4 regions of the Enterobacter sp. MGH 24 genome follow, and region 1 is predicted to be linked to each of the others. Evidence: predicted binding sites of a transcription regulator. Region 1 holds the regulator's gene; each other region holds the start of a gene.

Region 1 (5,603 bases):
CTGGCAGAAGGCGCGGTTGGAACGCATCGAGCCGTCGGCACCGGTAAAGAAGACGTCCGGACGGGCGCGGATGTACTCTTCCATCCCCAGCTCGCCGCCGAAGCAGTGCACGCTTTCCACCCAGCCGCTTTCAATGGCAGGGATCAGCGTCGGATGCGGGTTCAGCGTCCAGTGCTTACAGATTTTGCCCTTCAGGCCAAGCTGTTCGCCGTAGGTGGGCAGCAGCAGCTCAATCGCAGCGGTGTTAAAGCCGATCCCGTGGTTCAGGGACTGCACCTGGTGTTCCGCGTAGATGCCTTTGATCGCCATCATCGCCATCAGGATATGTTCCTGTTTGATCAGGCGCGGGTCGCGGGTGAACAGCGGTTCGATAAAGAACGGTTTGTCCGCAACAACCACGTAGTCGATCCAGGAGCCCGGAATATCCACGCGCGGCAGATCGCACTCGTCGTCCACCAGCTCGTTCACCTGCGCGATGACGATGCCGTCGTGGAACGCGGCGGCTTCCACCAGCGCCGGGGTATCTTCGGTACTCGCCCCGGTGTAGAGGTTGCCTTTGCGGTCGGCTTTAAAACCGGCAATCAGCGCCACGTTTGGCGAAAGGTCGACGTAGAGGCGTGAGTAAAGTTCGATGTAGGTGTGAATCGCACCGATTTCGAGCTGACCGTCTTCCAGCAGCTGCGAAATACGCAGGCTTTGCGTCCCGGAGAAGGAGAAGTCCAGCTTGCGGGCAATGCCTTTCTCGAAGATATCCAGATGCTCGCTGCGGCCGACGCTCGGCATGATCATATGCAGGTCGTGGACAATTTGCGGGTTCACTTCGGCCAGCGAGCGGGAAAGGAAATCCGCCTGCTTCTGGTTGTTACCTTCCAGAACGACCTTGTCGCCAGGCGCGATTAATTTTTCCAGCATGGCGACAAGATCGCCGGTTGGCAGTACCTTGCCCTGCACCGGTACGGAGGCCAGACGACGCGCTTTTTCGCTACGTCGCGTGTTCCATTGCCGGGTGGGTGTTTGCCCAGATAACATTATTAACCTCCTGATTCAGCTAATCATTTTGATTTGCTTAACGTTGAGTAAAGTGTGCGCTCTGGTGAGAAAGGCATCAATTAAGCGTAGAGCGGAATCATTAGCCTGAGAGTAATAATCAAGGTAAAGATTTGTGATCGGGATCAGTTCATGTTTCGGAAAACCAGGCTAAACGGGGTACAATTCGGAAAGTACCGTAAATTTCTGACAAGAATCAGCATCGCCCTTATGACCCAAATCATTCCATCAGGCTTCGACATTGCGGCCGAAGACAGCACTGAGTTCGTGCCCATGCGCGGCGTGGCTAACCCCCACCTGCAGACCATGCTGCCGCGACTGATCCGCCGCAAGGTTCAGTTCACCCCACACTGGCAACGGCTTGACCTGCCAGACGGTGATTTTCTGGATCTCGCCTGGAGCGAAGCGCCGGAACAGGCCCGCCATAAGCCGCGTCTGGTGGTCTTTCACGGTCTGGAAGGCAGCCTGCACAGCCCGTATGCGCATGGATTAATTGAGGCGGCAAAAGCGCGCGGCTGGCTCGGCGTGGTGATGCATTTTCGCGGCTGCAGCGGCGAACCGAATCGTCAGAAACGCATTTATCACTCGGGTGAAACCGAAGACGGGACGTGGTTTTTACACTGGCTGCGGGACAACTTTGGCACCGTGCCCACCGCCGCGGTGGGCTACTCGCTGGGCGGAAATATGCTGGCCTGTCTGCTGGCCAAGGAGGGTGAAAGCGTCCCGCTGGATGCCGCCGTCATTGTCTCCGCGCCGTTTATGCTGGAGCAGTGCAGCTACCACATGGATAAAGGCTTTTCCCGCGTCTATCAGCGCTACCTGCTCAACCTGCTGAAGGCCAACGCGGCGCGTAAGCTGAAGGCCTACCCGGATACCCTGCCAGTCAGCCTGCGCCAGCTGAAAAAGGTGCGCCGTATTCGCGAGTTCGACGACCTGATCACCGCGAAAATCCACGGCTTCGCCGATGCGATTGACTATTATCGTCAGTGCAGCGCCATGCCGCTGCTCAGCAAGATCACGCAGCCGACGCTGATTATTCATGCCAAAGATGACCCGTTTATGGATCATCACTCTATCCCCTCTCAGGAATTCCTGCCCGACAACGTTCACTATCAGTTGACCGAGCACGGCGGCCACGTCGGGTTTATCGGCGGCACGCTGCGCCGCCCGAAAATGTGGCTTGAGGCGCGCATTCCTGACTGGCTGACTCCTTATCTGGAGGGTGCAAAATGATTATTCCCTGGCAGGATCTGGCTCCCGAAACGCTCGATAATCTGATTGAAAGCTTTGTATTACGTGAAGGCACCGATTATGGTGAACAGGAACGCTCGCTTGAGCAAAAGGTCAACGATGTAAAGCGCCAGCTAAAAAGCGGCGACGTGGTGCTGGTGTGGTCAGAACTGCATGAGACGGTCAATATCATGCCCCGCAACGCGTTTCACGGCTGATCTTCCACCCTTTTCAGTCAGGGAGTTGCTATGTCTGCCAGACATCCGGTTATTGCCGTTACGGGGTCGAGTGGTGCGGGAACCACTACCACCAGCCTCGCATTTCGCAAGATTTTCGCCCAGCTGAATCTCCGTGCGGCGGAGGTCGAAGGCGACAGCTTTCACCGCTACACGCGTCCGGAGATGGACATGGCCATCCGTAAGGCGCGCGATCTGGGTAAACACATCAGCTACTTCGGCCCGGAGGCCAATGACTTCGGCCTGCTGGAACAAACCTTTATCGAGTACGGTCAGAGCGGTAAAGGGCAGTCCCGCAAATATCTGCATACCTATGATGAAGCCGTTCCCTGGAATCAGGTGCCGGGAACCTTTACCCCGTGGCAGCCGCTGCCGGAACCCACCGACGTCCTGTTTTACGAAGGATTGCACGGCGGCGTGGTCACCCCTCAACACGACGTGGCGCGCCACGTGGATCTGCTGGTCGGCGTGGTCCCTATCGTTAACCTGGAGTGGATCCAGAAGCTGACGCGTGACATGAGCGAGCGCGGCCATTCTCGCGAAGCGGTGATGGACTCCGTGGTGCGCTCCATGGAGGATTATATTAACTTCCTGACGCCGCAGTTTTCCCGCACCCATATCAACTTCCAGCGCGTGCCGACGGTGGACACCTCCAACCCCTTTGCCGCCAAAAGTATCCCGTCCCTGGATGAGAGCTTCGTGGTGATCCATTTCCGCAACCTCGACGGCATTGATTACCCCTGGCTGCTGGCCATGCTGCAGGGCTCGTTTATTTCGCACATGAATACGTTAGTGGTGCCGGGCGGAAAAATGGGGCTGGCGATGGAGCTCATCATGACGCCGCTGGTGGAGCGACTGATGGAAGGGAAGCAGATTGCGTGACGCCTGTTGCCGGATGGCGCTTCGCTTATCCGGCCTACGTTCGTGCAGTTGTAGGCCCGGTAAGCGCAGCGCCACCGGGCTTTGTTTTTTAAGCCTCGATCACTTCATACGAATGCGTGATTTTTACCGCTTTCTCCAGCATTAACGCCACAGAGCAGTACTTCTCCGCAGACAGGTCCACCGCACGCGAGACCGCCGCGTCTTTCAGCTCTTTACCGGTGACCACAAAGTGCAGGTTAATATGGGTGAACAGGCGTGGCGCCTCTTCGCGACGTTCTGACGTGAGTTTGACTTCACAATCCGTCACGTCATGACGACCTTTTTGCAGGATCGACACCACGTCAATTGCGCTGCATCCCCCTGCCGCCATTAGCACCATTTCCATTGGGCTTGGTGCTTTATCGCCGGAGTTACCGTCCATCAAAATCTGGTGTCCTGAAGCGGACTCGCCCAGGAACGTTAAACCTTCAACCCATTTCACGCGCGCTTGCATATTCTTAAACTCCAACGTTGCATTTTTGGTGACAGATTACGCGTGCGTTACATTTCTCGCAATGGAAGGCGACCTGCATCATGCTGAAGCGAGACACCAGGAGACACGCGGCGAAAGCTATGCTAAAACACTCTGGATGCTACAGTAATACATTGACGTTACACATGTATGCAGAGGACATCAAACTTTACTGGCTGCGAAACGTTACGGTAGCCGACTTCCCAGGGTATGGGTAAGAATTCGATTGCAACCCCAGAGTCCGGATGCATCTGATGACTCTGGTGACAGCTTATAACAGAGGATAACAGCGCATGGTGCTTGGCAAACCGCAAACAGACCCGACTCTCGAATGGTTCTTGTCTCATTGCCACATTCATAAGTACCCATCAAAGAGCACGCTGATTCACCAGGGTGAAAAAGCGGAAACGTTGTATTACATCGTTAAAGGCTCGGTGGCAGTGCTGATCAAAGATGAAGAAGGGAAAGAGATGATCCTTTCTTATCTGAACCAGGGCGATTTCATCGGTGAACTGGGCCTGTTTGAAGAGGGCCAGGAACGTAGCGCCTGGGTTCGTGCAAAGACAGCATGTGAAGTGGCTGAAATTTCTTACAAGAAGTTCCGTCAGCTGATTCAGGTTAACCCTGACATCCTGATGCGTCTTTCTTCCCAGATGGCGCGCCGTCTGCAGGTCACGTCAGAAAAAGTGGGTAACCTCGCCTTCCTGGACGTGACAGGCCGTATCGCGCAGACCCTGCTGAACCTGGCGAAACAGCCAGACGCCATGACCCACCCGGACGGCATGCAAATTAAAATTACCCGTCAGGAAATTGGTCAGATCGTCGGTTGCTCCCGTGAAACAGTGGGCCGTATCCTGAAAATGCTGGAAGATCAAAACCTGATCTCCGCCCACGGTAAAACCATCGTGGTCTACGGAACGCGTTAATTCCGCTTAAACGGCGTGCCATCGCAAGGTGTCACGCCGTTTTTGTCTCTACTCCCCATGTGGCGCAGGCTGATCTATCACCCGGAAGTTAACTACGCACTGCGGCAAACGCTGGTGTTGTGCCTTCCTGTGGCCATAGGTCTGATCCTCGGACACCTCCAGCAAGGCCTGCTGTTTTCCCTCGTGCCCGCCTGCTGCAACATCGCCGGTCTTGACACGCCGCATAAGCGCTTTTTTAAACGCCTGATTATCGGTGGCTGCCTGTTTGCTGGCTGCAGCCTCGCCGTACAGCTTTTACTGGCTCGGGATATCCCGCTGCCGCTGATCCTGACCGTACTGGCCATGACCCTCGGCGTGACGGCGGAAATCAGTTCGCTGCACGCCCGCCTGCTTCCCGCTTCGCTGATTGCGGCCATTTTCACGCTGAGCCTCGCCGGGAATATGCCGGTGTGGGAGCCGCTGCTGATCTACGCCCTGGGGACATTATGGTACGGGCTGTTTAACTGGTTTTGGTTCTGGCTGTGGCGGGAACAGCCGCTGCGTGAATCCCTGAGCCTGCTCTACGTGCAGCTTGCGGATTACTGCGAAGCCAAATACACCCTGCTCACCCAGCATACCGATCCGGAGAAATCCTTACCGCCGCTGCTGACGCGCCAGCAAAAGGTGGTGGATCTGATAAGCCAGTGCTATCAGCAGCTGCATATGCTCGCCGCCAACAAGAACCACGAGTACAAGCGGCTGCTGCGCACCTTCCAGGTCGGGCTGGATCTG
Region 2 (5,603 bases), 160 kb from region 1:
ATGTCGCCGATGAAAGGCGCGAGCAGCTCTGCCGGATCGAACTCCGCCAGGTCGGTGAGCGCAACGAAGTTCTGCACAACCTGGATGTCGCCTTCCACTTCCAGCTCACCGCTGCGGATAAGCGCCGTTAATTGCTGGCGATCGCGCAGTTTTGGCAGCACGCTCATGTGCGTAATGACCGAGCAGTCGGCTTCACCTTCCCACGCCCCCAGAACGTCAAGCTGGCGTTCGCCGAATATCAGCACAAGCGGCGTCGAGAACTCTTTTAAAACAACGCGTAATACCTTCCCGTTTAGCCGCTGACGTGCAGCTTTCAGCGCCGGAGCACGATACAGAAAAGCGTTCAGTACATTCTCGATGCCTGCGGAGACTAAGGGTTTAAAGGGCACGGGACACCTCCACTCAGAATTTGTAACCGCGATGCAGCGCGACGACGCCCGCCGTCAGGTTGAAATATTCAACATTTTCAAATTCCGCGTCCTGCATCATGGCTTTTAATGTGTCCTGATCCGGGTGCATACGGATAGATTCCGCCAGATAGCGGTAGCTTTCAGCGTCGTTAGCCACCAGCTCACCAATACGCGGCAGCACGTGGAAGGAATAGGCATCATAGGCTTTGCTCAGCGGCTCGATAATCGGTTTGGAGAATTCAAGCACCAGCAGACGTCCGCCCGGCTTCAGCACGCGGTACATGGAGCGCAGCGCTTTTTCTTTATCGGTCACGTTACGCAGACCGAAAGAGATCGTGATGCAGTCAAAGGTATTATCCGGGAATGGCAGCGCTTCGGCGTTTGCCTGCACATATTCCACATTCCCCACCACGCCGATGTTACGCAGCTTTTCGCGTCCCATTTTCAGCATGGAGTCATTAATATCGGCAAGAACAACGCGGCCGGTTTCGCCCACCAGACGGGAGAATTTCGCGGTTAAATCGCCCGTACCGCCGGCTAAATCCAGCACCGTTTGTCCACGGCGTACGCCGCTGCAGTCAATGGTGAAGCGCTTCCACAAGCGATGAATGCCGAACGACATCAGGTCATTCATCACATCGTACTTCGCCGCCACGGAATGAAATACGTGGGCCACCATGTCAGCTTTCTGCGCTTTGGCGACAGTCTGAAAGCCAAAGTGCGTTGTGTCTTGTGAATCGTCAGCCATCTTAGAGCCTGCTTATCAGTAAAATGTTCGTGAAGTGTAACAGATTGGGCGCGTTTGCCCTACGTTTCAACCACCGCGAAAGAAACGCGCTGGAGTCTCGTCTGGTGATAAATCCACCGCTAACGTATTGTCTTCACTGTTTGTCTTTTGTTCGTCCGCACCTTCTCGCAGGCGAAACTCGTCGTCCTGGGCGGTGGCCTGTTCAACCAATTCCGGATTAATCTCGCGTTTAACCTCTACCCCCAGGCTGCGGAATGATTCGGCCTGTGCCAGCAAATTGCCGCGTCCGGAGGCGAGTTTTTTCATCGCCTGGCGGTAGTTATCCTGCGCACGATCCAGGCTCTGCCCGACTGAGGACATGTCGTCCACGAAGAGGCGCATTTTGTCGTACAGCTTGCTGGCGCGATCGGCAATCTGCTGCGCGTTGCGGCTCTGGTGCTCATAGCGCCACAGGTTCGCAATGGTGCGTAACGCCACCAGCAGCGTGGTGGGGCTGACCAGCATAATGTTATTTTTGAGCGCTTCGGTGATCAGCTCAGGCTGTCTGTCGAGTGCCAGCAGAAACGCGGGTTCTACCGGGATAAACATCAGGACATAGTCCAGCGAGCGGAGACCCGGCAGCTGCTGATAGTCTTTTCTGCCGAGCAGGCGAATGTGATTACGCACGGAGGCAATGTGCTCCTGCAGCGCCGATTCGCGCGTGTAGTCATCTTCGGCGTTGAAGTAGCGCTCATAGGCCACCAGCGTCATTTTGGCGTCAATCACCACATCTTTACCCTGCGGCAACCGTACAATCACATCCGGCTGCATACGCGAGCGGGCGTCGTTTTCGATACTCACCTGCGTTTCGTATTCATACCCTTCGCGCAGGCCAGAGGCTTCAAGCACGCGGGTCAGCACCACTTCCCCCCAGTTGCCCTGGGTTTTGTTATCCCCTTTCAGCGCGCGGGTCAGGTTGACCGCCTCCTGCGCCATCTGGGCATTCAGCTGCTGGAGATTGCGAATCTCATGCGCCAGCGTGTGTCGTTCGCGGGCTTCCTGACCAAAGCTGTCCTGCACCTGACGACGAAAACCGTCCAGCTGTTCGCGCAGGGGCGTCAGCAGGCTGTTCAGGCTCTGGCGGTTCTGTTCGTCAACGCGGCGGTTGCTGTGCTCAAAAATTCGGTTGGCGAGGTTCTCAAACTGTTCGCTGAGGCGCTGCTCACTGTTGATCATCTGGCGGATTTTGTCTTCCGCATGCAGTTGGGTGGATTCAAGACGGGTGGTCACTTCGCGGAGATCGGCCTCCAGTGACGTATTGATATCTCGCAGGTTACGCAGCTCGTTGTTGAGCAGTTCGCACTCGTCGCGCCAGTGTTCGCTCAGAGCAAGCTGCTGTTTTGTCGCGCTTAAATCGGCGACCATCTCTTCTCGCTCGGCCAGCTGGTCGGCCTTCTGCTGTGCATGCTGATAGCTGGAAATGAGCCAGCCTATCGCCACGCCCGCCAGCGCAATCACCGCGTAAATCAGGATCGAGATATCCACAATGCCCCCTGCATCAACGTATTACCCGCACAAAATAGAATTGTGCTGTATAAACGTCCAGTTTGAAAGGGTTTTCCTGCGAGGCGCTACGCAAAAAATAAAGGCCGAACGTGTCGGCCTTTGATTTCAGAAGAGAGAATTAGATCAGGCGATGCGCGGCTTCAACCACGATTTTCACTGCATGACTTTCGGTCTGCTTCATAGTTTCGGCGTTCGGGATCTCCTGCTGGGTACGGTTGACGATAACGCCCGCCACCATACCGGCACGCAGACCCTGGCTTGCGCACATGGTCAGCAGCGTTGCAGATTCCATTTCATAGTTCATCACGCCCATGGACTGCCACTCTTCCATTGAGCCTTTGAAACGGCTTACCACGCGGCCTGAGAAGGTGTCGTAACGCTCCTGGCCCGGATAGAAGGTGTCGGAAGAGGCGGTTACGCCCACGTGGGTAGTTGCGCCTACGGACTTCGCGGCTTCAACCAGCGCGGTGGTGCATTCGAAATCAGCCACTGCCGGGAATTCCATCGGCGCAAAGTGCAGGCTTGCACCGTCCAGACGGACGGACGCGGTCGTGACCAGCACGTCGCCGACGTTGATGTGCGGCTGGATAGCGCCGGTGGTACCGATACGCAGGAAAGTACGAATGCCCAGCTGGGCCAGCTCTTCAACAGCAATAGAGGTAGACGGACCACCGATACCGGTAGAGCACACGATCACCGCTTTGCCATCCAGCTCTGCGCGCCAGGTGGTGAACTCACGATGGGCAGCCAGCTTGACCGGCTTATCCATCAGCGCGGCGATCTTTTCCACACGCTCAGGGTCGCCAGGGACGATTGCGAGCGTAGCCCCTTGTAAATCGTTTTTGGTGAGGCCGAGATGAAAAACATCAGACTTAGACATAGGTGACTCCTCTGTGGGTCGGTTAGTCAGAAGAAGTAAAACGGTACTTTACAGAAGCAGCATGCATATTTTCGTGACGCAACTCACCATGAATGAAAATGATTGCATTAAATTTCCATAAAAAAGTGATTTACATCACATTAACAAGTTATATCGCCAGGTGCTGCACAAAAGATAGACCGTTTAAGGCACTGTGAGTTGTTAACCTGGTGTCTATATTTACCTTTGCGCTAACTCATTGGTACGGAGAATGCCATGACTGAAAAAACCGGTTTTGCACCTGCTGCGGCCCCACATGCTTCCACCATCGTGTCGACGCCAGAAGCGGCAATTACCGCGGGTGAGACCTCCATTCCCTCGCAGGGGGAGAATATGCCTGCTTATCACGCACGGCCAAAATCGGCAGACGGCCCGCTGCCCATCGTGATTGTGATTCAGGAGATCTTTGGTGTTCACGAACACATTCGCGACCTCTGCCGCCGGCTGGCGCTGGAAGGGTATCTGGCCGTTGCGCCAGAGCTCTACTTCCGTCAGGGCGATCCGAACGACTACAGCGATATTCCAACATTGCTCAGCAACCTGGTCAGCAAAGTCCCGGACGCGCAGGTGCTGGCCGATCTCGATCACGTCGCCAGCTGGGCGGCGCGCAACGGGGGCGATCCACATCGTCTGCTGGTCACCGGTTTCTGCTGGGGCGGACGCATAAGCTGGCTGTATGCCGCGCATAACCCGCAGCTCAAAGCCGCTGTCGCCTGGTACGGCAAACTGGTAGGTGAAAAAACGCTGAATTCACCGAAACATCCGGTCGATATTGCCACCGAGTTAAATGCCCCCGTATTAGGGCTTTACGGCGGTCAGGACACCGGTATTTCGCTTGATTCGGTAGAGACCATGCGCCATGCGCTCCGTGCGGCAAATGCGAAGGCGGAGATTGTGGTGTACCCGGATGCCGGGCATGCATTTAACGCCGATTATCGTCCGAGCTATCACGCAGAATCAGCCAAAGATGGCTGGCAGCGGATGCTGGCGTGGTTTAGCCAGTACGGCGGGAAAAAAGCATAAAGCAAAAAGCCCGGTGGCGGCTACGCCTTACCGGGCCTAAGTGTCATTAAGCCTGACGTAAATTCTGCGCCGCCTTCACCATGTTGGCGAGCGCCGCACGCGTCTCTGGCCAGCCGCGGGTTTTCAGTCCGCAGTCCGGGTTCACCCACAGGCGCTCTGCCGGAATGCGCTGGGCCGCTTTTTTCAGCAGGGCTTCAATCCACTCCACGCTCGGCACGTTCGGGGAGTGAATGTCGTACACGCCCGGCCCGATTTCATTCGGGTAGTCGAACTCTTCAAACGACTCCAGCAGCTCCATATCCGAACGCGAGGTCTCGATGGTGATCACGTCGGCGTCCAGCGCGGCAATCGAATCCATAATGTCGTTAAATTCGCAGTAACACATGTGGGTGTGGATCTGGGTGTCGTCCTTCGCCACCGCGGCGTTAATGCGGAACGCCTCCACGCCCCACTGCAGGTAGGCGTCCCAGTCGCTGCGGCGCAGCGGCAGGCCTTCACGCAGCGCCGGCTCGTCAATCTGGATAATGCCAATACCTGCCGCTTCCAGATCGGCCACTTCATCACGCAGCGCCAGGGCTATCTGTTTGGCGATGGTTTCACGGGTCACGTCTTCACGCGGGAACGACCAGCAGAGAATGGTCACAGGGCCGGTCAGCATGCCTTTTACCGGCTTGTCGGTCAGGGACTGGGCATACTTCGCCCACTCCACGGTGATCGCTTCCGGGCGGCTAACGTCACCAATGACCACCGGCGGCTTGACGCAGCGGGAGCCATAGCTCTGCACCCAGCCGTTCTGGGTAAAGACAAAGCCGTCCAGGTGCTCACCAAAGTATTCCACCATGTCGTTACGCTCGGCCTCGCCGTGCACCAGCACGTCCAGCCCCAGGCGTTCCTGCTCGATAATCGCCTGCTTGATGTGTTCCGCAATGCCGGTGCGGTAGTGATTCGCATCCAGATT
Region 3 (5,603 bases), 2.7 Mb from region 1:
ACCATTATTCTCGGCGCGTTTGTGTTTGGCGAGCGCCTGCAGGGCAAACAGCTGGCGGGCATTACGCTCGCGGTGTTCGGCGTGCTGGTGCTCATTGAGGCCAGCCTGAATGGCCAGCACGTGGCGCTGCTGGGCTTTATGCTGACGCTGGCGGCGGGGCTGAGCTGGGCCTGCGGGAATATCTTTAACAAGCTGATTATGCAGCACGAGGCGCGCCCGGCGGTGATGTCCCTGGTGGTGTGGAGCGCCCTGATCCCCGTCATACCGTTTATGGTCGCGGCGTGGATTCTGGATGGCCCGGCCGTCATGCTCAATAGTCTGGTCGAGATCGACCTGACTACAATTCTCTCTCTGGTCTATCTGGCCTTTGTCGCCACCATTGTGGGCTACGGGATCTGGGGATCGCTGCTGGGTCGCTATGAAACCTGGCGCGTCGCGCCATTATCCCTGCTGGTGCCGGTGGTGGGGCTTGCCAGTGCGGCACTCTTACTGGATGAAACGCTGAGCGCGCTGCAGCTGTTTGGCGCCGTGCTGATCATGGCCGGGCTGTATATTAATGTCTTTGGCCTGCGCGTGCGTCGGGCGACGCGGGTAAGAAAGGCATAAAAAAAGCCCCGCGTCTGCGGGGCAAAAACGAATCAGAGGCCGTGCTGATTATAATAAGGCACGCCTAATTCGTCGGATTTGTCGCTACCAGCACCCATATGGTTGAAATCATAAGGCGACTGGTCATGTGCTGACGGCAAAATCATCGTATCAGGATTATTTTGCTGCGTTGCACGAGGGGTTTGCTCCGCGAAGGTCTGGCTGGAGAACAGCACCAGCAAGGCGAGGGCGGCGGAGGCGATAACTTTCATGATTTCCTCGGTTACGTCTGTTACAGGCGATGATTAACTACAGTGTTTTAACGGATACAGGTATCGGGATTCGCCCGGCACGCTGGTGATTCGGTACTTATGAGGCGGCACGTCAAAATAGTTCTTGAACGTACGCGTCAGGGTTTGTTGCGATTCAAATCCATAACGCTCCGCCAGATAAAGGATCGGCTCATTGCTTTCTTTCAGTTTTTGGGCAATTTCCGTCAGCTTGCGGCTGCGAATGTATTGACCTAATGAATGACCGGTCTCTTTTTTGAACATCCGTTGCAGGTGCCATTTGGAGTAACCTGAACGCTCTGACACTTTTTCAAGGGAGAGCGGCGATTCCAGGTTGTCCTCGATCCAGTCCAAAATGCTATGAATGGTGATAGCGTCAGTATTGCGTCTGGACATCGTCATACCTCTTTTTCTGTTTACGGCAGTATTTTCTTCAGCAAGAGCTCAAGGGTTGCCACTTCATCTGCCGTTAAGTTTTTTGTTAGTTCCTGATGCAGTGTTTGTCCTACTAATTGATGACATTGCTCGCACATGGCCGCGCCATCACTGGTCAGCTTTACCAGTACGCCGCGTTTGTCATTTGGGTTAGGGCTTCGTTCTATCCATCCTTTGCAGACGAGACGATCGAGCATGCGGGTTAACGCACCCAGATCGACAGAGAGCACCTTTTTAAGCTCAACCGGTGTAATACACACTTCGCAGCGAATGGAACACAGCACTTTGAACTGTGTTGCGGTGATATCCAGCGGTGACAGATAGTCGTTGAGCAGGCGATCTTTTTTCTGATTTACCATATGAATAAGACGACCCAGCGGAACAACGTCGTTAAAGATATCACTGGTGCTTTTCACAATGGTTGCCCTGGCAAGTAGTTAGTCACGGCAGATATTATTGCTCAGGCAAGTATAAGTCAACTGAATGAGTCAGCCGATGCCACGAATTGCTAAAACGTTTCATGAACTTTTTTTGAGGTCTTTCAAATCAGATAGATAACTGCGAGTTATGATTTCAGAGGGAGAAGAATCGTCGCGCTGCACCCATAGCTGAATGTCATACTTTCCCCCTATAATTGCTGAGTTAAATATGGATAAGGACAACAACGCACTATGTTGGATTTAATTAAAGCAATCAGCCTTGGGCTGGTGGTCTTGCTGCCGTTGGCTAACCCGTTAACGACGGTGGCGCTGTTCCTCGGGCTGGCAGGGAATATGAACAGCGCCGAGCGCAACCATCAGTCGATGATGGCCTCGGTGTATGTGTTTGCCATCATGATGGTGGCCTACTATGCCGGACAGGTGGTGATGAATACCTTCGGGATTTCCATCCCCGGCCTGCGTATCGCCGGGGGGCTGATTGTGGCCTTTATCGGTTTCCGCATGCTGTTCCCGGCGCAAAAAGCGCATGAGTCACCGGAAGCGACCAGCAAATCGGAAGAGCTGGAAACCGAACCGAGTGCGAATATCGCCTTTGTACCGATCGCCATGCCGAGCACGGCGGGGCCGGGTACCATCGCGATGATCATCAGCTCCGCGTCGACGGTGCGCGACAGCGCAACCTTCCCGGACTGGGTGCTGACGGTTGCGCCGCCGCTGATTTTTGCAATTATCGGGGTTATTGTGTGGGCGTCGCTGCGCAGTTCTGGCGCCATTATGCGCTGGGTAGGCAAGGGCGGTATCGAGGCGATTTCCCGTCTGATGGGCTTCTTACTGGTCTGTATGGGCGTGCAATTTATTATTAACGGCGTGCTGGAAATTATTAAGACCTATCATTGATGTCTTGCCCGGCGGCGCTTCGCTTGCACGGGCCTACGGGTTTTGTAGGCCGGGTAAGGCGAAGCCGCCACCCGGCAAGAAGGCTCACCCGTGCTGCCCCTGTTCCTCCAGCGCCACCGGCCACTTACGGAAGATGAGCACCGACCAGACCAGCGCTACCAGGGCCGGAATGGCGCCCAGATAGCCAATCGCCGACATTGATACGTGCAGTATTACCTGATTTCCCACCAGCGCGCCCGCGCCAATCCCCAGATTGAAAATCCCTGAGAACAGCGACATGGCGACGTCCGTTGCATCCGGTGCCAGGGCCAGGACTTTCACCTGCATGCCCAGACCAATAATCATGATCGCCACGCCCCAGAACAGGCTGAGGATCGCCAGATGGCCTTCACTGCCTGCGGCAGGCATCAGCAGCAGCAGGCAGGCCAGCAGCAGACCAATAGCGCTGCTCACCAGCGTCGAAGCATGCCGGTTACCCAGCTTACCGAACAGCACGCTGCCAATAATGCCTGCTCCGCCGAGGATCAACAGTAAGACGGTGGCAAAGTTGGCGCTAAAGCCCGCCACCACCTGCACAAACGGTTCAATGTAGCTATACGCCGTGTAATGGGCCGTCACCACAATAGCGGTCAGCAGGTAGATACTCAGCAGCGCCGGGCGACGCATCAGCAGCGGCAGGCTTTTCAGGGAGCCGGAATGTTCGCTCGGCAGCGCGGGCAGCAGTTTAATCAGGCACACCAGCGTTACCAGCGCGCCCATACCAATGGCGAAGAACGTCGTACGCCAGCCGAAGTATTGCCCCACGATGCGACCAATCGGCAGTCCCAGCACCATCGCCAGTGCGGTACCGGTAGCAATCAGGCTCAGCGCCTGCGCGCGTTTCCCTGCCGGAGCGAGTCGAATAGCCAGAGACGCGGTGATCGACCAGAACACCGCATGGGCAAAGGCAATGCCGATGCGGCTGATGACCAGCACCGTAAAATTCCACGCCATAAACGACAGCACGTGGCTCGCAATGAACAAGACAAACAGACCGATCAGCAGCCTGCGCCGCTCCATCTGGCTGGTCAGCAGCATAAACGGCAAGGACATCAGCGCCACTACCCAGGCGTAGATGGTCAACATAATGCCCACCTGAGCCGTTTCCATCTGGAAACTTTCAGCGATGTCAGACAACAGCCCAACCGGCACAAATTCTGTGGTGTTAAAAATAAACGCGGCAATGGCCAGCGTGACCACGCGTAGCCACGCAACCCTGCGGGAAACTGTGTTCGTTGTCATAGGGATGTCGGAGATTCGTTGCTGAAAAGAAGAGGAGACGATCTTAAAACGTTGAACGGCGAAAACTCAACCATTATGTGACGCAGATCTCAATATTTACCTTATGAAAGCGGTAGCCGTGAACGCCGTTTTCATTGAATATAAAAGAACAACACAATAAAAACAGGCGGTAAGACAATGCAGGAGATTGATTTTTATCTGGTAGATGCGTTCAGCGATACCTCATTTGGCGGCAATCCGGCCGCCGTTTGCCCGCTGAAAGCGTGGTTGCCCGATGAGACCTTACTGCAAATGGCGCAGCAGCATAATCAGTCGGAAACGGCTTTTTTCGTCTGCAGTAAAGGGGGCATTGAGCTACGCTGGTTTACCACGCTTACCGAAGTCAATCTCTGCGGCCACGCTACGCTTGCGGCCGCGCACGTGCTGTTTACCGAACTGGATTACCCGGACTCGCGGATCCACTTTGAAACCGCGTCTGGCCGCCTGACGGTCAGCCGGGAGGGAGAGTGGATGACCCTGGACTTCCCGGCATGTCCAACCCATGAAGAGACGCCTCCGCCGGAGATGCTTTCGGCGCTGGGTATCAGCCGCTACGTTGAAGCCCGTAAAGGGCGCGCCTGGCTCATCGTTCTGGAAAATCGCCAGCAGGTTGAAGCGCTTGCGCCGCGCTTCTCGGCGATGACGCCGGGCGAGCATAAGGTGAGCGTGACGGCGCGCGGTGAGGGGGAATATGATTTTGTCAGCCGCTTTTTCTCCCCTGGCGTATCCGTCCCGGAAGACCCGGTCACCGGCTCCGCGCACACCATGCTGATCCCGTACTGGAGCGAAAAGCTGGGCAAAACGACGCTGTTTGCCCGTCAGGTTTCAGCCCGGGGTGGTGATGTACGCTGTGAGCTGAAAGGTTCGCGCGTGCTGATGGGCGGGCAGGCCACGCTTTATCTGAAAGGCACAGTTTTTCTGCGCTAAATAGCCATAACAAGAGAGGAAGAGACAATGCAGGAAATTGATTTTTATCTGGTGGATGCCTTCAGCGATAAAACCTTTGGCGGCAACGCCGCCGCGGTATGTCCTCTGGAAGAGTGGCTGCCGGACGAGACGCTGCTCAAAATGGCGCAGCAGCATAACCAGTCTGAGACCGCCTTTTTCGTGCGCACCGACGGTGGGTTTGAGCTGCGCTGGTTTACCACGCTGGATGAAATTAACCTGTGCGGTCACGCTACGCTTGCCGCATCACACGTCATTTTCGAATACCTTGATTATCCGCATACCGAAATCACCTTCACCACCCGCTTCGTGGGTGAACTGACGGTTAAACGCAGCGGCGACTGGCTGACGCTGAACTTCCCCGCGTGGTCGACGGAGGTTGTGGAAAATCCTCCCGAGGTGCTGTTTAGCGCGCTCGGCATCACGGCGGCAAAAGAGGTGCGCGTCGGACGCGATTACATGGTGGTGCTGGAGAGCCAGCAGCAGGTTGAAGCGTTAACGCCGGATATTGGGGCCATGCTTCCGCTGGATAAAATGGTCTGCGTGACCGCGCCGGGAGAAGAATATGACTTCGTCAGCCGCTTCTTCTGTCCGGGCGAAGGGGTGCCGGAAGACCCGGTCACCGGATCCGCCCACAGCATGCTGATCCCGTACTGGAGCGAAAAGCTGGGCAAAACGTCACTCAATGCCC
Region 4 (5,603 bases), 2.2 Mb from region 1:
TCTTTTTGACCAGAATTGTCTACTTTTAAGCCATCAAAACTTGATGCATATCAATTTTGGTATGACCAATGCGCCTGACGTGGTATTCTCAATGCACCTGAATGGTTTCAGTGCTGTAACCTGTTGTTAATTAAGGGTTATTTTTATAACTTTTAATTAACAATTGGTTAATAATTTGAGGGGGTCACGTTGACTACGCCATTGAAAAAGATAGTGATTGTAGGCGGTGGTGCTGGCGGGCTGGAGCTGGCTACACAGCTGGGCAAGAAGCTGGGTCGCGGTAAAAAAGCCAAAATTACGCTGGTGGATCGTAACCACAGCCACCTGTGGAAACCGCTGCTGCATGAAGTGGCAACCGGTTCTCTGGATGAGGGCGTGGACGCGCTCAGCTATCTGGCACACGCGCGCAACCATCATTTCCAGTTCCAGCTGGGCTCGGTGGTGGACATCAACCGTGAAAGCAAAACCATCACCCTGGCAGAGCTGCGCGATGAAAAAGGGGAGTTGCTGGTTCCTGAGCGTAAACTGGCGTATGACACGCTGGTCATGGCGCTGGGCAGTACCTCCAACGATTTCAACACGCCGGGCGTGAAAGAGCACTGTATCTTCCTCGATAACCCGCACCAGGCGCGTCGTTTCCATCAGGAAATGCTGAACCTGTTCCTGAAGTACACCAGCAATATGGGTGCGAACGGTAAGGTGAATATCGCCATTGTCGGCGGCGGCGCGACGGGCGTTGAGCTGTCTGCGGAGCTGCACAATGCGGTGAAACAGCTGCACAGCTACGGTTACAAAGGGTTAACTAACGAAGCGCTGAACGTCACGCTGGTTGAAGCCGGTGAACGCATTCTGCCTGCGCTGCCTCCGCGAATTTCCGGTGCGGCGCACAATGAGCTCACCAAACTGGGCGTGCGGGTGCTGACGCAAACCATGGTGACCAGCGCCGACGAAGGCGGTCTGCACACCAAAGACGGCGAGTATATCAAAGCGGATCTGATGGTCTGGGCGGCAGGTATCAAAGCGCCTGACTTTATGAAAGAGATCGGCGGTCTGGAAACGAACCGCATTAACCAGCTGGTAACCGAGCCAACGCTGCAAACCACGCGTGACCCTGAAATCTTTGCTATCGGCGACTGTGCCTCCTGCGCGCGTCCTGAAGGTGGGTTTGTGCCTCCGCGCGCGCAGGCCGCTCACCAGATGGCAAGCCTGGTGCTGCACAACATTCTGGCGCAGTACAAAGGCAAGCCAATGAAGGCCTATGTCTACAAAGACCATGGTTCACTGGTGTCGCTGTCAAACTTCTCTACCGTCGGCAGCCTGATGGGCAACCTGATGCGCGGCTCGATGATGGTGGAAGGGCGTATCGCTCGCTTCGTGTATATCTCCCTGTACCGTATGCACCAGATTGCGCTGCACGGCTACTTCAAAACCGGGCTGATGATGCTGGTGGGCAGAATCAACCGCGTGATCCGTCCGCGTCTGAAGCTGCACTAATCTTTCACTCCCTCCGGACTCTCCGGAGGGAGTTTTTAGCATTTCATGCTGTAGATCACAGTTTGACTGCTTAAGAGTTCTCCTAAATAGAATATATCTCCTCGCTATGCCCCTTTTTTGATCCTTTATCTGATTGGCGAAGCGTTGCCTCCATTGCAAAATTGTTACCAATAGCAACAAAGGAGGAAGTCCCGTGAATAAATCAATGTTGGCGGGTATAGGGATTGGCGTCGCGGCTGCGTTAGGTGTGGCTGCCATTGCCAGTCTCAACGTATTAGATCGCGGCCCGCAGTATGCACAGGTGGTTTCTGCTACACCGATTAAAGAAACCGTGAAAACCCCTCGTCAGGAGTGCCGCAACGTCTCCGTGACGCACCGTCGTCCTGTCCAGGATGAAAACCGCATTGCCGGTTCTGTTCTGGGGGCGGTAGCGGGTGGCGTGATTGGTCACCAGTTTGGCGGCGGCCGGGGTAAAGATGTGGCGACCGTGGTCGGCGCGCTGGGGGGCGGCTATGCCGGTAACCAGGTGCAGGGCGCGATGCAGGATAATGATACCTACACCACGACTCAGCAACGCTGCAAAACCGTCTATGACAAGTCGGAAAAAATGCTGGGCTATGACGTGACGTACAAAATTGGCGATCAGCAGGGCAAAATCCGCATGGATAAAGACCCGGGCACGCAAATTCCACTGGATGGAAATGGCCAGCTGGTTCTGAATAACAAAGTGTAAAAAAGATGTTCTCTGAATTTAGCTCCTCATGCGCTCAGGCTGAGGAGCTTTTTTTTGCGTCAGATTTTCAGTAGCTCAGGCCACAGCCGCAGCGTGGTGTCGCTAATATGCTGCAGTTTTTCCAGCGTGGCCCCTTCACGGGCGCTGATCGACATCCCCTGCAAAATACAGCTCAGGTATTGCGCCAGCAGCTGAGGGTTGCACTGCGCGGGGATTTCACCGCGCTGCTGGCGCTGAGCCAGAAATGCGCTGAGCGTCTCCTCCTGCATGGCATGCCGCGATTTCACCGTATTGGCAATCTCTTTAGAGGACGCCGCAAGGGTGGCTGAGGTGTTAATCATAAAGCAGCCCGCAGGCGTATCTTTACTGGTGAAACAGGTCGCGACGGCAGTGAAATAGTCGCGAAGCGCCTGTTCAACGCTTTTCTCTTCACAGAACAGCTGGGCTTCGTGTTTCGCCGCAAAGCGCGAAATGTATCTGTCCAGCACCGCCCTGAACAGCCCCTCTTTATTGGTAAATTCGGCATACAGCGTTGGCGCTTTGGCTCCGGTGGCTTCTACCAGATCGGAAAGCGAGGTTGCTTCATACCCATGTTGCCAGAAGAGAGTCATGGCCTTATCAAGCGCTGCATCCCTGTCAAACACTTTTGGTCGGCCACGGCTTTTCTTCGCACAACTCGTGACATCGGTTGTCATTTGCCGTTGGTCCTCTGTTGGTTTGGTGAACGACCATTATAAAAATAAACACAACCCACCACCAGTGCTGAATGCTTAAAAATAAATTAATCATATATGTATGAAAAATAAGAATTTTAAAATTAAGTTAACGCTCGTTATAAAAATATGTTGACGCGTGACCTGGATCACATTTATGATTTACCTATCGATCGTTAACTAAATGATTAACGACCTCCAAATTCATCTGCTAAAGGTAAACATCATGAAAAACGTAAAAACCCTCATCGCTGCCGCTGTTCTGAGTTCACTCTCTTTTGCAAGCTTTGCTGCTGTACAGGTGCAATCCACCCCTGCTGACCAGCATAAAGTCGGGACAATCTCTGCGTCTGCCGGTACTAACCTGAGTTCACTGGAAGATCAGCTGGCGCAAAAAGCGCAAGAGATGGGTGCTAAATCTTACCGCATCACCTCTGTGACCGGTCCTAACACCCTGCACGGCACGGCTGTCATCTACAAATAAGCCGGGCATAAACCCTCATTTATGCCACTGCAATAAAAAAAGGCCCTGCTCAGCAGGGCCTTTTTTTATTTCTGATTTACATCGACTGCGGGACGACGCCGTGATGCCGGGTGACGTCGGTCGGCATGCCTGACCGCGCTTCCATCGCCCGCTCCATCACTACGCTATTGGTATTCGCGTTCGTTTTGAAGCTTACCATCGCGGCATTCAGGTTAATGGGCAGCGTCTGCGGATCGTCGCCAATGTTTTTCGATAACGGCTGGTGAATCTCAACCAGCCGCACGCCGCCCGGCTCCTCAGAAACCTTAATCGGCGTATTGATAATATTCACTTTGGTTCCCGGCGTAACGACGTTAAACAGCGTTTTGATATCGTCATCGCGCAGACGAATACAGCCGGAGCTGACGCGCATGCCGATGCCAAAGTCCGCATTCGTGCCGTGCAGCAGGTAGACACCGCCGTATGCCGCCAGGCGGATCGCGTGGTGCCCCATCGGGTTATCCGGGCCTGCCGGCACCACGGCAGGAAGATCGATGCCCTGGGCCTTATAACGGGCACGAATATTGGCCGTCGGGGTCCAGGTTGGATTCGCGCGTTTATCCGAGACGGTCGTGACCATCGTCGGCGTCAGGGTGTCGCCGCCCAGCTGACCAATCCCAATTGGATAGACGGTCACCTCATTTTTACCCGGCGGGTAATAGTACAGACGCAGCTCCGCCAGATTTATAACGATCCCCTCACGCGGAGCGTCCGGCAGAATAGCCTGTAACGGGATAGTCAACACGCTGCCCGCGCGCGGGACGTACGGGTCGACGCCAGGGTTCGCCTGCAGCAGGGCCAGAAAACCGACGTTATATTTTTTGGCAATGGCTTCCAGTGAACCGCCATTATTTTCAACCACATGAAAGCGGTTTTCCCCCACCACCTTGCTGCCGGGCGGAGGAAGGGGCCAGGTATTTGCGCGAGCGGGAAGCGCAACCGCGAGGGTGGCTGCCAGCGCAAACAGGGTTAACCAGCGAGTAAAACGCGAAGAGGTCATCATCACCATAATCCATGTAAATGATAAGGTTATTGTTTTATAAGGGGTTAAACATAATTATGGCGAATGGGTGTGTCGGGAAGATCGGGTGAAGTGCAAAGAGTTTGTAAATTGTCCCCCCGTAGCGCTGGGCTAACAGGGGAAGGAATCCCCATAAAATAATGCCTGCACGGACGACCCCCTCTCCCTTGAGGGAGAGGGCTGGGGTGAGGGGGAACATACGGCTCTGGTGGTCATTCCGTTCACTTTATGTTCCTTGCTACTCTGTAACGACATGACCTGTGAACGTGCCAGGGTGGCTCAATCGCCACCACCGTGGCGACCCGGGCTCCCGGCGGTAAATCGCCGCTACGCGGATTGTTCGCCCCATCCCTGGGGCTTACCCCTTCGGGGACAGCGCAAGCGCTGTACAAAATTGCTCCCGGCAATTTTGTCTTCGGCTTATTCCTTCCGGCTTATCGGGGACGGGCGGAGGTAACATCCCTGTAAAGCCCGCCCTCTCGGCGCATCCCTGCGCCTCGCCCCGGCCTGCAGGAAACGCCTCAGCGATTTACAGCCGGACCAGGGTGTCGCTATAAGCTATTCATTTTCCGGAAGCAACTTTCATCGCTTCCGGTTAATAAACTACATGAAATTCCTCAGGTAACAGGGGAAAGGGAGGTTATGCGATCGCGTTCTCTTCCAGCTGACGCATAAAGTGACGCACCCAGTCCATGCGGGTTTTGCGCTCCGTCAGCTCCTGGGTAAATTTCAGACGGGTTGGACCATCCAGACGGAAATGCTGCGGCTGTTTTTGCAGCAGGCCAATCAGCCACATCGGGTTGACGTGGTTCTTCTCCGCGAACTCAATCACGCCGCCTTTTTCGTTGCCTTCAAGCTTGCGAATGCCCAGCTTCTGCGCCTGCTGGCGCAGGCGAGCGATATCCAGCAGATTTCGCGCCGCATCGGGCAGCAGGCCAAAGCGGTCGATCAGCTCAACCTTAATCTCTTCCAGTTCGTTTTCCGTCTTCGCACTGGCGATACGCTTGTAGAATGAGAGACGGGTATTCACGTCCGGAATGAAATCGTCCGGCAGCAGGGAAGGCATACGCAACTCGACCTCGGTCTGCTGGCTGGTGAGATCTTCCAGCGACGGCTCGC

Evidence for each region. The regulator CRP, encoded in region 1, controls carbon source genes, mostly activating them, when cyclic AMP is high. The targets are predictions, from matches to a motif close to ATGTGANNNNNNTCACAT.
Region 2: the regulator CRP is predicted to act here: its motif matches at 3,707-3,724, upstream of udp (uridine phosphorylase).
Region 3: the regulator CRP is predicted to act here: its motif matches at 4,004-4,021, upstream of L370_RS04385 (sugar transporter).
Region 4: the regulator CRP is predicted to act here: its motif matches at 3,078-3,095, upstream of bhsA (multiple stress resistance protein BhsA).

The regions. Positions count from the first base shown of each region.
Region 1 is NZ_KI535657.1:1,029,496-1,035,098, forward strand. Features, by position in the region: gene mdcA (malonate decarboxylase subunit alpha) at 1-1,029, opposite strand, end outside; gene L370_RS16820 (hydrolase) at 1,258-2,280, shown strand; gene L370_RS16815 (YheU family protein) at 2,277-2,495, shown strand; gene L370_RS16810 (phosphoribulokinase) at 2,526-3,395, shown strand; gene L370_RS16805 (OsmC family protein) at 3,484-3,888, opposite strand; gene crp (cAMP-activated global transcriptional regulator CRP) at 4,200-4,832, shown strand; gene L370_RS16795 (YccS/YhfK family putative transporter) at 4,890-5,603, shown strand, end outside.
Region 2 is NZ_KI535657.1:1,193,848-1,199,450, forward strand. Features, by position in the region: gene ubiJ (ubiquinone biosynthesis protein UbiJ) at 1-389, opposite strand, end outside; gene ubiE (bifunctional demethylmenaquinone methyltransferase/2-methoxy-6-polyprenyl-1,4-benzoquinol methylase UbiE) at 403-1,158, opposite strand; gene rmuC (DNA recombination protein RmuC) at 1,225-2,682, opposite strand; gene udp (uridine phosphorylase) at 2,822-3,583, opposite strand; gene L370_RS16100 (dienelactone hydrolase family protein) at 3,839-4,645, shown strand; gene metE (5-methyltetrahydropteroyltriglutamate--homocysteine S-methyltransferase) at 4,692-5,603, opposite strand, start outside.
Region 3 is NZ_KI535657.1:3,741,204-3,746,806, forward strand. Features, by position in the region: gene eamA (O-acetylserine/cysteine exporter) at 1-606, shown strand, start outside; gene marB (multiple antibiotic resistance protein MarB) at 639-857, opposite strand; gene marA (MDR efflux pump AcrAB transcriptional activator MarA) at 891-1,271, opposite strand; gene marR (multiple antibiotic resistance transcriptional regulator MarR) at 1,292-1,726, opposite strand; gene L370_RS04390 (MarC family NAAT transporter) at 1,982-2,647, shown strand; gene L370_RS04385 (sugar transporter) at 2,732-3,928, opposite strand; gene L370_RS04380 (PhzF family phenazine biosynthesis protein) at 4,106-4,894, shown strand; gene L370_RS04375 (PhzF family phenazine biosynthesis protein) at 4,922-5,603, shown strand, end outside.
Region 4 is NZ_KI535657.1:3,242,436-3,248,038, forward strand. Features, by position in the region: gene L370_RS06685 (NAD(P)/FAD-dependent oxidoreductase) at 190-1,494, shown strand; gene L370_RS06680 (glycine zipper 2TM domain-containing protein) at 1,688-2,227, shown strand; gene comR (TetR family copper-responsive transcriptional repressor ComR) at 2,287-2,922, opposite strand; gene bhsA (multiple stress resistance protein BhsA) at 3,167-3,424, shown strand; gene L370_RS06665 (L,D-transpeptidase LdtC) at 3,501-4,466, opposite strand; gene mfd (transcription-repair coupling factor) at 5,125-5,603, opposite strand, start outside.